DNA from 2 places in the Psychrobacter sp. Rd 27.2 genome. Region 2 is predicted to be linked to the other one. Evidence: riboswitches for the same ligand, from Rfam matches in the RefSeq annotation. Region 2 holds a riboswitch; the other holds the start of a gene.
What was found. A riboswitch is a leader RNA that binds a small molecule or an ion and turns the genes downstream of it on or off. The one in region 2 is predicted to bind thiamine pyrophosphate.

Region 1: it holds a riboswitch for thiamine pyrophosphate, as region 2 does, so the genes downstream of both, thiC (phosphomethylpyrimidine synthase ThiC) here and tenA (thiaminase II) in region 2, are expected to answer to the same signal.

Annotation. Positions count from the first base shown of each region.
Region 1 covers NZ_MRYB01000004.1:178,597-186,424, reverse strand. Annotated here, with positions in the region: gene pstB (phosphate ABC transporter ATP-binding protein PstB) at 1-747, opposite strand, end outside; gene pstA (phosphate ABC transporter permease PstA) at 837-1,739, opposite strand; gene pstC (phosphate ABC transporter permease subunit PstC) at 1,806-2,759, opposite strand; gene pstS (phosphate ABC transporter substrate-binding protein PstS) at 2,969-4,135, opposite strand; TPP riboswitch at 4,408-4,524, shown strand; gene thiC (phosphomethylpyrimidine synthase ThiC) at 4,814-6,799, shown strand; gene BTV99_RS05575 (fructose bisphosphate aldolase) at 6,913-7,803, opposite strand.
Region 2 covers NZ_MRYB01000019.1:9,833-17,660, reverse strand. Annotated here, with positions in the region: gene BTV99_RS12070 (DUF2971 domain-containing protein) at 1-197, opposite strand, end outside; gene nrdA (class 1a ribonucleoside-diphosphate reductase subunit alpha) at 362-2,638, opposite strand; gene BTV99_RS12060 (YbeD family protein) at 3,173-3,550, opposite strand; gene BTV99_RS12055 (class I SAM-dependent methyltransferase) at 3,632-4,330, opposite strand; gene tenA (thiaminase II) at 4,457-5,104, opposite strand; TPP riboswitch at 5,227-5,339, opposite strand; gene BTV99_RS12045 (TetR/AcrR family transcriptional regulator) at 5,475-6,065, opposite strand; gene BTV99_RS12040 (multidrug effflux MFS transporter) at 6,052-7,299, opposite strand; gene rpoD (RNA polymerase sigma factor RpoD) at 7,628-7,828, opposite strand, start outside.

The sequences.
Region 1 (7,828 bases), on a different contig from region 2:
TTTTAAGTCTTCAATCAAATCCTCAATGGCGCCCGTCGAGAGTGGGTCAAGTGCCGAAGTTGGCTCATCGAGCAGTAGCACTTCAGGCTTGGTAGCGACACTACGGGCGATACACAGACGCTGCTGCTGCCCGCCTGATAGCGACAAACCTGAGGCTTTGAGCTTGTCTTTTACCTCCGGCCATAGTGCCGATTTTTTTAGCGCCCATTCCACCCGATTGTCCAGCTCAGCTTTGCTTAGTCTTTCATAAAGACGCACACCAAAGGCGACATTGTCATAGATAGACATCGGAAACGGCGTCGGCTTTTGAAAGACCATACCGACCTGCGCGCGTAGCAAATTGACATCGATGTCTTTGCCTAAGATATTTTTGCCATCGAGGTTGATACTGCCTTCTGCACGCATGCCAGGATATAAATCATACATACGGTTAAAAGTACGGAGCAGGGTTGACTTGCCGCAACCTGACGGGCCGATAAAGGCGGTGACTTTTTTATCAGGAATGTCGATATTGATGTTTTTTAGCGCCTGAAACTCCCCGTAATAAAAGCTTAAATCACGAATTTGCATCTTCGCTGCTGGCATGTCTTTGGGAATATCATGCAGTGTTTGCTTGGTTAAGTTTGCCGAATTTGGCTGCGACAGTTGCGTGGGCGTCGCCATCGATCTATGTAGTAAGCTGGCTGTGGTCGTATCAAAGTTGCTGCTATCTGCTGTGCTACGCGTTTTGCTGATGACGTCATTCATAATGTTATCCAACCTAGCTTGATGAATATAAATTTAAGTAAATGCTGTATGTAAAGTGATTTGGCGGTAGGCGTTATCGACTCTGGCTGCTATTTGCTGGAGCTGCGACCACCGATAAACCTTGCCAATACATTTAGTACCAGTACCGAAGCGGTAATCAGCAATGCAGCGGCCCATGCAAGTGCATGCCAGTTGTCATAAGGGCTCATGGCAAACTGGTAGATAGTATTTGGTAAGTTAGCAATCGGCTGGCCCATATCGGTACTAAAGTATTGATTATTCAATGCCGTAAATAGCAATGGCGCGGTCTCACCGGTGATTCTGGCAAAGGCTAATAGCACACCGGTGGTCAGCCCCGCTCGAGCCGCCTTAATCGTCACTTGCGTGACCATCTTCCACTTCGGCGTGCCCAGTGCATAGGCCGCTTCACGAATGCTATTGGGCACCAGATTGAGCATGTTTTCTGTCGTGCGTACCACCACTGGCACCACAATCAGTGCCAATGCTAGTGCACCCGCCCACCCAGAGAAGCTTTGACCTTTGACCATCAGCGCATAAATAAACAGACCAATGACAATCGATGGAGCAGAGAGCAAAATATCATTTAAAAAGCGCGTCACTTTGCCAAGCAGGCTGCCTTGCGCAAATTCAGACAAATAAATCCCTGTCATCAGGCCAATGGGCGCACCGATAAACAATCCTGAAAACGCCAACATCACCGAACCGACAATGGCGTTACGTAGGCCGCCTTCGCTCATCGGCGGCGGGGTATCGGCGGTAAAGATAGGCATCTGTATCATGCCCTGAAAGCCTTCGACAAACAGCGTCACCAATATCCAAAACAGCCAAATCAAGCCAAATACCATCGCCGACATGGCAAAACCCAAACCCAGCTTATTGGCCCAGCGCCGTTTGTTATAAAGGCGCTTGTCGTAGCGGCTATCAAAGCCAGTCTGCGCAGGTAACGCTGAGTGCATCGCATTAGTAGGCATAAAACTCATTTCCCATATTTTCATCAGTACCAATAATCATCAAAACCTATCAAATCAATCGAATCATTAGCGGTTGCCTGCTTTTTGGTCCATACGCATTAGCATGAGCTTAGCCAGCGACAGCACAATAAAGGTGATGATAAATAGTATGAGGCCAAGGTGCAGCAGCGAGGCCAAATGCAGCTCACTGGATGCTTCGGCAAACTCATTGGCCAGTGCTGAGGTAATGGTGACGCCAGAGGTAAACAGACTTGGACTGATATTAAAGGCGTTACCAATAAGGAAGGTCACGGCCATGGTCTCGCCCAGCGCCCGACCCAGTCCCAAGATGACACCACCGACCACGCCTGCCTTGGTATAGGGCAAGATAATCTTAAACATCACTTCCCAAGTGGTCGCACCCATGCCATAAGCCGATTCTTTGAGCAGGTCTGGCACGACAGAGAAAACATCACGCATGGTAGCTGCAATAAAAGGAATGATCATAATGGCAAGCACTAGTGAAGCGGTAAACATACCGAGACCCATTGGCGCACCGGTAAACAGCTTACCGATGATAGGCAAAGGGCCAACGTGTTCGATAAACCACGGCTGAATGTGATCGCCAAAAAACGGCGCAAAGACGAACAGCCCCCACATACCGTAGATGATAGAGGGAATACCTGCCAGCAGCTCAATGGCGATGCCGAGAGGCTTTTTTAAGAAATTCGGACACATCTCGGTCAAAAATATGGCAATGCCAAAGCTGACGGGTACAGCGATTAAAATAGCAATAAACGACGTCACCAGCGTGCCATAGATCGGCGCCAGCGCACCGTACTCATTGGCAACCGTGTCCCAGTTGTTACTGGTATAAAACCCGAGACCAAATGCTTGAATACTCGGCCAAGCGCCAATGATCAAAGAGAGCAAAATACCGCCCAATGATAGCAGCACGAGGATAGCAAATGCCTTGGTGGCATTGACAAATAGTGCATCGTAACGTTTTTGTTTTGCCAGTTGCGACCTTAAATCATTCATAAGTGTCTCAGCATTAAATAATATTAAATCAAAATCTTGAAAAGACTCATCAGGTCTTATCACAGCAAACGAAACCTTAATAAAGGGTGCTATTAACGGTAATGGATGACGCAACTTTTGAATTTGTTGTGATAAAACCTTTGAGACAACCACCGGAGAATAGGTGTCTCAAAGGGGCTTACAAGTACTGCTATACATATATAGACAAACTACTGAGCTGGAGTGTAGACAGGCTGTCCATCATGGCCTTTGACCTCATTCCACTTGTCTTTAAACAGTGCCACTGCGGTATCAGAGAAAGGCACATAATCAAGCGCCATGGCACTATCATCACCTTGGGCATACGCCCAATCAAAGAAGTTCAACACGCCAGCCACTTGCTGCGGGTTTTCTGGCTGCTTATGTACCAAGATAAAGGTGGCAGCGGCGATGGGCCACGCTTGCTCGGTCTCAGAGTTGGTGATGACTTTATAAAAGCCTGCTTGCTGTGACCAATCGATATCACCTGCCGCAGCAAAGGTCTCAGCAGATGGCTGCACGAAGTTGCCCGCCGCGTTTTTGAGGGCAGCGTGCGCCATGTTGTTTTGCTTGGCGTAAGCATACTCGACGTAGCCGATAGCGTTTTTCATGCGGTTGACGTAGCTTGATACGCCCTCGTTGCCTTTGCCGCCTGCCCCTGTGGCAGAGGTTGGCCATTTGACGGTTTTATCGACACCCACGCTGTTTTTCCAGTCAGTTGAAACCTTCGCCAAATAATCGGTAAAGTTAAAGGTCGTGCCTGAGCCATCTGAGCGAAACACGGTGGTAATGGCAGCATCTGGCAGGGTCAAATCTGGGTTCAAGGCGGTGATGGCAGGGTCATTCCATTTGCTAATCTTACCCAGATAAATATCGGCTAAGGTTGCGCCGTCCAGCTTTAGCTCACCTGGCCCCACGCCATCGATATTGACAATCGGTACCACACCACCGATAACGGTCGGAAACTGAATAAGGCCTGCCGCGTCCAGCTCTTCAGGGGTCATCGGGGCGTCAGATGCGCCAAAGTCGACGGTTTTTGCTTGGATTTGTTTGATACCGCCTGAGGAGCCGATAGACTGATAGTTGACCTGACCGCCAGTCGCGGCATTATAGTCATAGGACCATTTGGCATAGATAGGCTGCGGGAACGACGCGCCCGCACCAGTGATGTTCATGGCGATGTTTTCAGCTGATTTAAAATCGCTTGCTGGAGAGGATGTCGCTGTGTTGGTGGTTTCGGCCACTGTCGCCGCGCTGGTGTCACTCTGCGCTGCTGACTCTGCGGTGTCGGTGGATTTATTACAAGCGGTGAGTACTAAGGTGCAACTAACGGCGACTGCCAATAACGAATAACGCATGTAGGACTCCTAAAGTTTGACAACGATTGAACAAAGCATGATTGGTGACATGTGTGACATCTTGACAAGTTTTTATGACAGTTTGATGACAACCGCCCAACTCTTTTATGTGCGTGACAAATAGGGTCAAATCAGTCGGCGCTTGAGGCTAACACTCATTAGCCTGCGTGTCATAACTCACGGTATTTTGCACACGTTGACTGACATACCGATGGTCAAACACCAGTAGCCCTCATGGCAGAAGTTTGTTAGTATGAGACTGATTTACAACACTGACAGACTCGGGGTGCGGTGTACGAATGGCTGACTGCCTTTGTACATTCGCTGAGAGATCACCCGCCGAACCTGATGCGGTTAGTACCGACGCAGGGAAGTCTTCAGCACTTTATTATGTATGGCAAAGACGGGCAGAAATGCCTTGTTATCCTCATGACTGTTAGCCTAAATACCCGCTTGGTGGTGCTAAGCTTTATAGGGTTAAGTAGTGCTCAATAATGATGAGGGATACCAAGCGTCGCTTACAGGTTGATGACATCCTCCGCGAAGGCAGGTTTTCGCGATGATAGATTTGACAGCCAGTAACGACGACGCAGAAAAAATTGTCTAGATGATAAGTGCTACCCCCGCAGCTTCTGGCGGTGTTGCTTTTATTCAAAAACCAACACGCTAGGACAGCATATGACAACCTCAACCCTACCTCCAAAGACCCAGAAAAACGCCTCTGACAAAAAAGCTGACGCGCTAAAAACCCCTGCGCACCGTAGCGCCAAAGACACGCGCTTTGAAGAAGACGCGCGCGACCTACACCGCATTCTCCCCGCCTCGCAAAAAGTCTATATCGAAGGCTCTAGACCTGATATTCAAGTGCCGATGCGCAAGATTACGCTGGATCCCACGCCTATTCAGGGCGTTGATGAGTCCGACTGGGAGCAAAACCCGCCTTTTTATGTTTATGACACCTCAGGCGTCTATACCGACCCTGATGCCCAAATTGACCTAACCCGCGGCTTGCCCAAACTGCGCGAGGGCTGGATAGCCGAGCGCGGTGATACAGAGCAGCTAAGCGGTTTGTCCAGCTCATACGGGCAAGCGCGTGCGCGTGATATCACCACAGCCAATCTACGGTTTGCCCATATCGATAAGCCGCGCCGCGCCAAAAAAGTCAATGGTAAAGCAGGCAATGTCACCCAGATGCACTATGCGCGCCGCGGTATCATCACCCCTGAGATGGAATATATCGCCATTCGTGAGACGCAAAAGCAGCATGAGCTGACCGATATGCGTCAGCATGACGGCGAAAGCTTTGGTGCCAACACCCCAAAAATCATCACCCCTGAGTTTGTACGTAGCGAGGTCGCGGCCGGTCGCGCCATCATCCCGAATAATATCAATCACCCTGAGTCTGAGCCGATGATTATCGGGCGTAATTTTTTGGTAAAGATTAACGCCAATATCGGTAACTCAGCGCTCGGCTCCTCTATCGATGAAGAAGTCTCGAAGATGACATGGGCGACGCGCTGGGGCGCAGATACCATCATGGATTTGTCGACAGGCAATCATATCCACGAGACCCGTGAATGGCTGATTCGTAACTCGCCTGTGCCCATCGGTACGGTACCGATTTATCAAGCATTAGAAAAAGTCGACGGCATCGCCGAAGACCTAACGTGGGAGATATTTCGCGATACACTTATCGAGCAAGCTGAACAAGGCGTTGATTACTTTACCATTCATGCAGGCGTGCTGCTGCGCTATGTGCCACTGACGGCCAATCGCTTGACAGGTATCGTCTCGCGTGGCGGCTCGATCATGGCGCAGTGGTGCCTTGCCCATCATACAGAGAGTTTTTTATACACGCATTTTGAAGAGATTTGTGAGATCATGAAGCAGTACGATGTGGCTTTTAGTCTAGGCGATGGTCTGCGTCCTGGCTGCTTGCAAGATGCTAATGACGAAGCGCAGTTCGGTGAGCTGCGCACGCTTGGTGAGCTGACAAAAATCGCATGGCAGCACGATGTACAGGTGATGATCGAAGGCCCCGGACATGTGGCGATGAACCGCATCAAAGAAAATATGGACTTGCAGCTAGAGACTTGCAGCGATGCGCCGTTTTATACTTTAGGGCCGCTGACCACCGATATCGCACCCGGTTATGACCATATCACCAGTGCTATCGGTGCGGCGATGATTGGCTGGTTTGGCACCGCCATGCTCTGTTATGTGACACCAAAAGAGCATTTAGGACTGCCGAATAAAAAGGATGTGAAAGACGGTATTATCACGTATAAAATCGCCGCGCATGCTGCTGATCTCGCCAAGGGCCACCCAGGCGCGCAAGCTCGCGATAATGCCTTGTCCAAAGCGCGCTTTGAGTTCCGCTGGGATGATCAGTTTAATCTGGCACTCGATCCTGATACCGCCCGCGAATACCACGATGAAACGCTGCCAAAAGACGCGCATAAATCGGCACACTTTTGCTCGATGTGTGGGCCTAAGTTTTGCTCGATGAAAATCACCCAAAACGTCCGTGAGTACGCCAAGGGTTTGGATGCGGCAGAAAGCTTAGGCACAGAAGCGATGAGTGCAGCTGATATTGAACAAGGCATGCAAGAGATGACTGAAAAATATCATAGCGAGGGTCGACAGCTGTATAAAGAGGTATAACTTCTCTAATTTGACAGCTGTATATTTAATTACTTTATATAGCAAAAAGCTCGCTTCTACATGCATAAGAAGCGAGCTTTTTTATGATAAGTATTTCTTGGCCAAAGAGCTGTTTACACATTTGAGGCCTGATAGATCTCTGCAATCGAGGCATTCATGGTATCAGCAAACTCTTTATCGCTTTGTTGTTTGCTCAACCCTTCGGTAAACGCGCGTGAGAAGCTGGCAATCATACCAGGATTTTGCTTAAGCTTTTCGCAGGCCTCACGACGACTATAACCGCCAGACAATGCCACGACTTTGAGCACTTTTGGATGATCGATCAGCTCTTGATAGAATCCGCCGTCGGTGGGCAAGGTTAGTTTGAGCATCACTTGATGGTCGTCATTTAGACGCTCAAGGTTACGCAAAATATCCGCTTTGAGTATCACTTCACACTCATGCTTTTGGGCGCTATCGATATTAACCTCAGGCTCTACGATAGGCATAAAGCCTTTGGAGAGGATTTGCTTAGCCACATCAAACTGCTGCTGTACCACCAGCTCAATCCCATCGACACTTGGCTCATAAATGACTGAGCGCATTTTGGTGCCAAATACCGGATAGTTTTTGGCTTTATCCAGTAGCGCGTCTAGCTCTGGCATCGGGCGCATGACTTGTACGCCGCTCATTTGCTCGGCCAAACCCTTATCCACCTTCAAAAACGGCACGATGTTTTTATCTTCCCACAGATAGTTTGCCGTTGGCTTGCCATTGACCGCACGCTCCATGGTGTCTTCAAATAAAATCGCCCCCAGCACGCGCTCGTTATCAAAGCAGTCGCAGGTCATGATGCGTGCGCGCATCTCGTGCACCAGACCAAACATCGCGTCATCATTGTCATAGGCATCGCTGCTGATGCCGTAGTTTTCTAGGGCTTTTGGTGTGCTGCCGCCGCTTTGATCAAGCGCGGCGATAAACCCTGAACCATCCTTTATACGCTGTCGTTGTTTTTGGTATTCCATTGAAAAGGTATCCTATTTTTATTGA
Region 2 (7,828 bases):
AAACTTTCCTTTAGATCTTTGGAAGATTCTATTTTTTCTAATGAACTGATTTTCTTAAAAAAATCATCTATCATTTCTGTAGAGTAAGTTCCTTCATGTGGGTCGTTTAAAGTTTTCTTAGAAGCTGCCCAAAAATAGTTTTCTTTTAAGCTATCGATATTATTTCCATTTAGAGCACGGTATTTATATACCTTCATAACTACTCCAGTTATTGACAATATATACTACTATCAAAAAATTAAACCCAATACATCCACCTTGAACAATTAGGTGTCACAACCTTCACCCAACATACATTTTCAAATACAACTTCTCAATAAGCGAGCTCAGCCCAAAAGCCAAACCCGCCATCCATCAAAATCTAAATCTTACAAGCCCCGCCAGCACAATCATCTTCCATATCCGCTTGCGCATCGTTCGCACCATCACGCGTATTGTGATAATACAAGGTTTTTACGCCAAGCTTATACGCATTGAGCAAGTCTTTGAGTAGTACCTTCATCGGTACACGCTGACCATCAAAGCGCGCCGGATCGTAGTTGGTGTTGGCCGAGATACTTTGATCGACGAACTTTTGCATGATAGAGACCAGCTTGATATAGCCATCATTGTTTGGCATTTGCCATAGTAGCTCGTACTGACCTTTTAGCTTGTCAATCTCAGGCACCACTTGCTTGAGGATACCGTCTTTTGACGCTTTGATAGACACCAGACCGCGTGGTGGCTCGATGCCGTTGGTAGCGTTGGCGATCTGACTTGAGGTCTCAGACGGCATCAAGGCGGTTAGCGTAGAGTTGCGCAGGCCATGCTCGGTGATTTCCCGACGTAGCGCTTCCCAATCGAGATGTAGCGGCTCTTGGCAGATTTTATCCAAGTCTTTTTTGTAGGTATCAATCGGCAAAATACCTTGCGAGTACGTGGTCTCGTTAAAGGCAGGGCAAGCGCCTTGCTCTTTGGCCAATTTGTTTGAGGCTTTGAGCAGATAGTACTGTAGTGCTTCAAAGGTTTGATGCGTCAGACCCAAGGCCGAATCATCTGAGTAGCGCACGCCATTTTTGGCCAAGTAGTACGCATAGTTAATCACGCCCACACCTAGGGTACGGCGACGCATACTGCCGTTTTCAGCGGCTTTGACTGGATAGTCTTGATAGTCGAGTAGGGCATCTAGTGCACGGACGATCAGCTCTGCTGGCTCTTCGATGTCGCTGACGCTCTCAACTTTACCCAAGTTGACTGCCGATAGGGTACATAGGGCGATCTCGCCAGTCTCGTCATTGATGTTGTCAAGTGGTTTGGTCGGTAGGGCAATCTCCATACAGAGGTTTGACTGGCGAATCGGTGCGACGGTCGCGTCAAACGGGCTATGGGTGTTGCAATGATCGACGTTTTGGATATAGATACGGCCAGTGCTGGCGCGCTCTTGCATCATCAGGCTAAACAGCTCAGACGCTGGGATCTGGCGGCTACGAATGCTTGGGTCTTGCTCATACTGGGTGTATAGCGCTTCAAATTTGTCCTGATCTTCAAAAAACGCATCATACAAGCCTGGGACATCCGAGGGCGAAAACAGCGAGATGTCTTGGCCTTTGATCAGGCGAGTGTATAGCGTTTTGTTGATTTGCACGCCATAGTCCATATGACGGACGCGGTTGTCTTCGACGCCGCGGTTGTTTTTGAGGACGAGTAGCGACTCAACTTCTAGATGCCATAGTGGGTAAAACAGTGTTGCAGCACCGCCGCGTACGCCGCCTTGTGAGCAGCACTTCACCGCAGTTTGAAACAGTTTATAAAAAGGAATACAGCCAGTATGCTGCGCTTCACCGCCACGAATAGGGCTGCCAAGGGCACGGATACGACCAGCATTGATGCCGATACCAGCGCGCTGTGACACATAACGCACGATGGCGCTGGTGGTGGCGTTGATAGAGTCTAGGCTATCGCCGCATTCGATCAAGACGCACGAGCTAAACTGACGCGATGGCGTACGCACACCCGACATGATAGGTGTCGGTAGGGAAATCTTAAACTGTGAGGTCGCATCATAAAAGCGTTTGACATAGCTTAAGCGGCTGGCCTTATCATAGTTGGCAAACAGACACATACCGACCAGCATATACAAAAACTGCGGGCTTTCATAAACGCGCTTGGTGACGCGATCTTGTACGAGGTATTTGCCTGCCATTTGCTCTACCGCAGCATAGGCAAGATTCATATCGCGCCAGTGGTCGATGTACTCGTTTAACTCATCAAACTCTGCGCGGCTATAGTCGGCTAGGATATGTTCATCGTATTTGCCTGCCTCTGTCAATGTCGTCACATGATCAAATAGGTGCGGCGGGGTAAATTTGTTATACGCAATCTTACGTAAGTGAAAAATAGCAAGGCGCGCGGCCAGATATTGATAATCAGGCGTCTCTTCAGAGATCAAATCTGCGGCAGACTTGATAATGGTTTCGTGAATGTCACGGGTTTTGATGCCTTCATAAAACTGAATATGCGACTTTAGCTCAACTTGTGAGACAGACACATTATCCAAGTCATGAGCAGCCCATTCGATTACCTTATGAATTTTATCCAAATCAATAAGCTCTAATCGTCCGTCACGTTTGGTCACTTTGATCTTGTCGATGTGTGTCATGTTGCCCTCTTAAGTTGATTGCTTATTGTGATGTAAAGCGGAAATAGCCCGCTGGCATGCTTTATGACGCTATAGCTGTCTTTTGGTGGTAGGATGTTTTTTTAGGCAAAACTCTACCGCTACTCGTAGCAAATTAAAAATTCACTGAGCACTACATATAGCGTATTTGTTAGTAGGTAGGCACAATATAGCGGGAAATTTTTGAAAATGCTATATTGATTTTAGTGGCAATCTATGTTGCCAAGAGGTTGCCGATGCCGCCAATTTTGGCAAAGGGTGATGGCATAAGGGTTAGGCGCGAATAGCCTCGTGGATAATTTTTTTTGTAAAAATGTGGTAGACATTTACTTTTTATTGCCGCCCAAAAAATTGATCTATAGCCTTGTTTTGCAGCTGCACGATGCGGATGCAGATTGTACAGCAGACCATAAAAAATCGCCACCCATATGAGTGACGATTTAGACGAAAAACGGACTGGTTTTTTTAAAAGTCCATCAGCTCGTCGGTTAGCAGCGCTTATCGTGACAAAAAGCCCTACAACACCATGCGGACGGTCTTGGCGCTATCAAGAGCAGCATACAGCGTGTTTACTTGCTCAGCTTCGGTCAGATACAGATTGACGCGTGCTGAGTGAAAGCGGCCTGTTTTTGAGGGTTTGACATCTATCGAGGCCAAATCAAAATCAGGGAACTGGCTACCGAGGATAAGCTTGACCTCGTTCAGTAAGGTCTCATGCTCGCCTTCATGACCGATGATACTCATCGGGTAGTTCATCGGAAAGTCCCACAGCTCTGGGTTTTGGATATCGGTTTTTTTGCCTTTTAGCACACCGTCGTTAGGGGTTAGGTCAGTGACATTGACCGCTCGGTGAGCAGTCGGGTTTTGGCCGTTATCTTTTGGGTCGTCACTCATAATGTTGCCTCGCTGTTATAAAAATACATTGTGCTGTTTATGATGGCGCAGCTGGTATTATTCAAGTGCCTCTGGCCACAGCTACTTTTTATAACCACAAATAGCCACATAATCACCGCGATCATACCCTTCGATGACCTCTTGTACTTGGTCATTTGCATACATAGGGTGGGTTAGTAGGGTCTGCGCGTACTGCAAGTCGGTAAAGCCATTGGCCTGCATCAGCTCGATTTTTTCATCAGAGGTGCGCCAATTGGCAGAGCGGACCAGCTCGATAGGATAGGGATTGGCAGGGGAGATGTGTGCGAGCAGGGGATGCGCCCAGCTATCTACCGCACTGGCCAGATTATAAAGACTGGCAAAGCCGCTTTCTTTTGGTACGTCAATGAGGATAAGTTTGCCACCAGTCTTTAGCGCGTCAAAGGCTTTTTTGATACATAAGTCCAGATCGCTGATATAGCTGACACTGCCATTAAACATAATGATGTCAAATTTGTTGGATGCAATCTCGCTGGTTTCGGCAGGGCTGACATCTACTTGCAAGCCGCGTTTTTCAGCGATTTTTGCCATGTCTTTTGACGGCTCGATGCCGTGTTTGATGTGGATGTCATAATCCTTGGCCAGTAGCATCTCAAACAGACCACTACCACAGCCGATAGACAGTATCTCGCTGTCCTTATCCAAAAAGTGCGCCACCAGCTTTAGTTCGCTGGCCAGTAAGTTTTGGTTATCCAAAAACCAGCTGTCGTATGCGCTGGCGTGTTCATCAAATGCTGCCATAAAGTCTCTCCTTGAGGGTGGTTGTTGTTTTATTATCAATCTTAAACAAAATGAATGTATAAAATACGATGCGAGTAGAACTATCGCTGATTTAAAGTCGATGAATCATACTATAAAAAATACAGTCTAAGATAAGTCCAACGCCTGCTGCCAAAAGCTGACTTCCATCCGCGCGGCGGTGTCAAATAAGCGCTGGAACTTATCGGCCTGTGCTGGGCTGGCACCTGCCAATAGCGTATCGATTTGTGCTTCGTTTTGCGCGGTAATGGCCTGAAAGTCATCGCTAGAAAAGACATCAATCCAAGGCTGATAAGGGTTATCCTCGACAAATCCGGCTTCTTTAATGCGCTTGCCAATCTCTCCGTAACCCATCAGACAAGGTGCAATCGCGGCGTACAGCTCCGCCAAAGAGCCTGACATGGCAGCGTCTAATATATAGCGGCTGTAGGCGATGGTAATAGCAGATTCAGGTGCGTGCTCGACCTCGTGCAAAGGGATGTCCCAAAGACGGCAAAAGTCTAGATACATGCCGATCTCCATATCGAGCATGGCGTTTAGCCCTGCTTGACCGACGCGCATTTGTGCCAGTGTATCGCTCTTATACACGCTCAGCGCCATCACGCGAGCATAGTGAATTAAGTATAGGTAGTCTTGGACAAGGTAATGGCGAAAGCTATCAGGGGCGAGGGTGCCGGCGGCCAATTGTTTGACAAAGTCATGCTGAATATAGTCATCCCACGTGGGGCAGTTATGACGTAGTGTTTGGTAGTTCATGGTTTTTACTTACCTTTATAAAATACCAGTAAGCAAAGCGTAGGGCGCATAGGTGAAAAAACATGACTCATTCGCCAGTCTAAATAATATAGATTGGCAAATTGTGGCGTCAATGTGACTTATATATCGGCACGCTTGTTTCCTACGTCAGTGCTAACTGCATCAGGTTCGCGGGTAACTCTCAGCCATGATTTTGATTGACGACAAAAAAATCAAAGCACCCCGACAAGGTTTGTTTTTAAGGTTTATTTTTTAATAATAACGATAAAATAGCGTTTAAAGTAAATTCGCTCTATGATAGGCGAGAACAGCCACCATTAGCAAGTGATGCTCAAATAACCATATATAAAAATGACCTAGATTTAAAAATCTATTTTTTTGTCAGCTGTTTAATAGCAGTGTGATAAAGCATGAGCATGGCTTTAAAACGCCGCTCAAACAGTCCTTCTGCATACAGCAGCTCCACACTCAAGCTATCGATCACGCCCAGATACGCATCGGTATACAGCGCTAGCTGTGCAGAGTCGAGCTGATAAGGTTGCAGCGCCTGCTGTATTTGCTCAGTCAACGCGGCAATATAGACATTAAACGTCGCTGCACTGCTATCGGTCAGGTGCACAGGCGCCGCATAAGCCATACGAATTAAAAACCGCAGGGTAATCGCGCTTTCATAACGCGCTTCAAATGCGTGGCAATACGCCTCACCAGGCATAGAAGGCTCAATATCTGCTGCAAAGCATGACTTAACAAACGCGCACTCTGACTCAAGCGCGTCTTGTAGTAACTCTGAAAATATGGCTTCTTTGCTGGCAAAATGCGTGTAAATCGAAGCTTTGCGGATACCCACAGCCTTGGCAATGTCACTGAGTGACGCGCCCTCATAGCCATGCATAAAAAAAAGCGCAAACGCGGCATCTATAATACGCAGCTTTGCGCTTGAGCGTGGTTTATGGCTTTGCATAAGCCTCCTCTAATGATGGGGTCGCGGCAGTGGTGTGTGGCTTTTGAGACTTTAAGCCCAGATATACCAATGCCAAAATAATCGGTCCCATAGCCCCTAGCAAGAGCAACCAATATAACGTATGACTCTCGACCAATTGTCCAGCGATGGGTGTGGCAGTCGATGAGAGTAACATAGGAATGGCGCCCAATAAAGCCGCACTCGACCCCAAAGCGCTACGCTGTGAGTCCATCGCAATCGCCATCAATGTCGCCTCTAGTACGCCAAGACCGAAGAGTCCTAAAGCAATGCCAGTTACAATGCCGATCAAACCCAGCGATAGTAGATAGGCTGTGATACAGACGGCACTACCGAGCATCATGACCCCAGCGCCGATTAGGGCCAGATGCGATGACGATGTTTTTTTGACCAAATACGCGGTAGAGGATGCGCCCAAAATCAGACTGATGCTGGTCAAACCAAAGACAAAGCCAAATTGCGCTAGGCTCAGGCCGTAGTCGGTTTGGTAGACATACGCAGAGCCGCCAATATAAGCAAACAAAAAGAAATACACCGCAGATAGAGCAAACAAATTAAAGACAAAGGTCTTGTTTGTTAAGATACCGACATAAATGCTGGTGATGTTCTTTATATTTAACTGAATACGCTGGTCTTTTGGTAAGGTTTCTTTGATTTGGATGAGAGTATTGATAAGCACCAGCAGGCCCAATGCCGCCAAAATAAACATCACGCCGCGCCAGCCATGATGCGCGCCGACGATACCACCGATGGCGGGTGCCACAATGGGGCCAAGCGCCACAATGGTATTTAATACTGCATAAATCTGCGCCGCTTTTGGCCCATCGACGAGATCACGCACCATGCTCATCACCACCACGATAGCCATCGACGCGCCAAGACCTTGCAGAATACGGGCAAAAATTAGGCTCTCGATGCTGTGCGACCACATCGCCCATACAGAAGCGCCGATATATGCGAGCAGCCCTATAAACAATGGTGTGATGCGCCCGATGGCGTCAGAGACAGGGCCAAAAACCAACTGCCCTAAGCCCATAAAGATGAGAAAGACGGTTAAAGTGATTTGGGTGGTGGCGTAGGAGGTGTGGAGATCTCTTGCCATGTTTGGCATAGAGGCCAAATACATATCAATCGCTGCTGGGCCGAGCGCCACGATGATGGCAAGAGAGATGACGGTTTTGATACTGATGTGTTTTACACGGGTTTGCTGATTCATAAAATTGTACTATTCACTATTAAATTGTATAACTACCGAACGGTAGGTAGTTATACGCTCAATAATACATAAAGGCAACGATTTTTTGAATGAAATGCTTTTGAGAGGATAGATGATGAGATGCAAAGACGGTTTATTGATTAATCAATGAAAGCTGTATGGTACTCATCAATAAGTAGACATAATGAATAAGCGGCCTCGATACATAGACCGACACAATGAGTAGACACAAAAAAAGCTGAGATATACTCAGCTTTTTTATGTTAGCAAAATTATTATTAGCAAATACTTGAGACCTATTAGCTAGACTCCGTATATTCCTGATAATTTAGTCGTTCTCTAAAAAAGAGCGCAAGTGCTCAGAGCGTGATGGATGACGCAGTTTACGCAAGGCTTTGGCCTCGATCTGACGGATACGCTCACGGGTGACATCGAACTGCTTGCCGACTTCCTCTAGTGTATGATCGGTTGGCATATCGATACCAAAGCGCATTTTTAACACGCGCGCTTCACGTTCGGTGAGATTGCC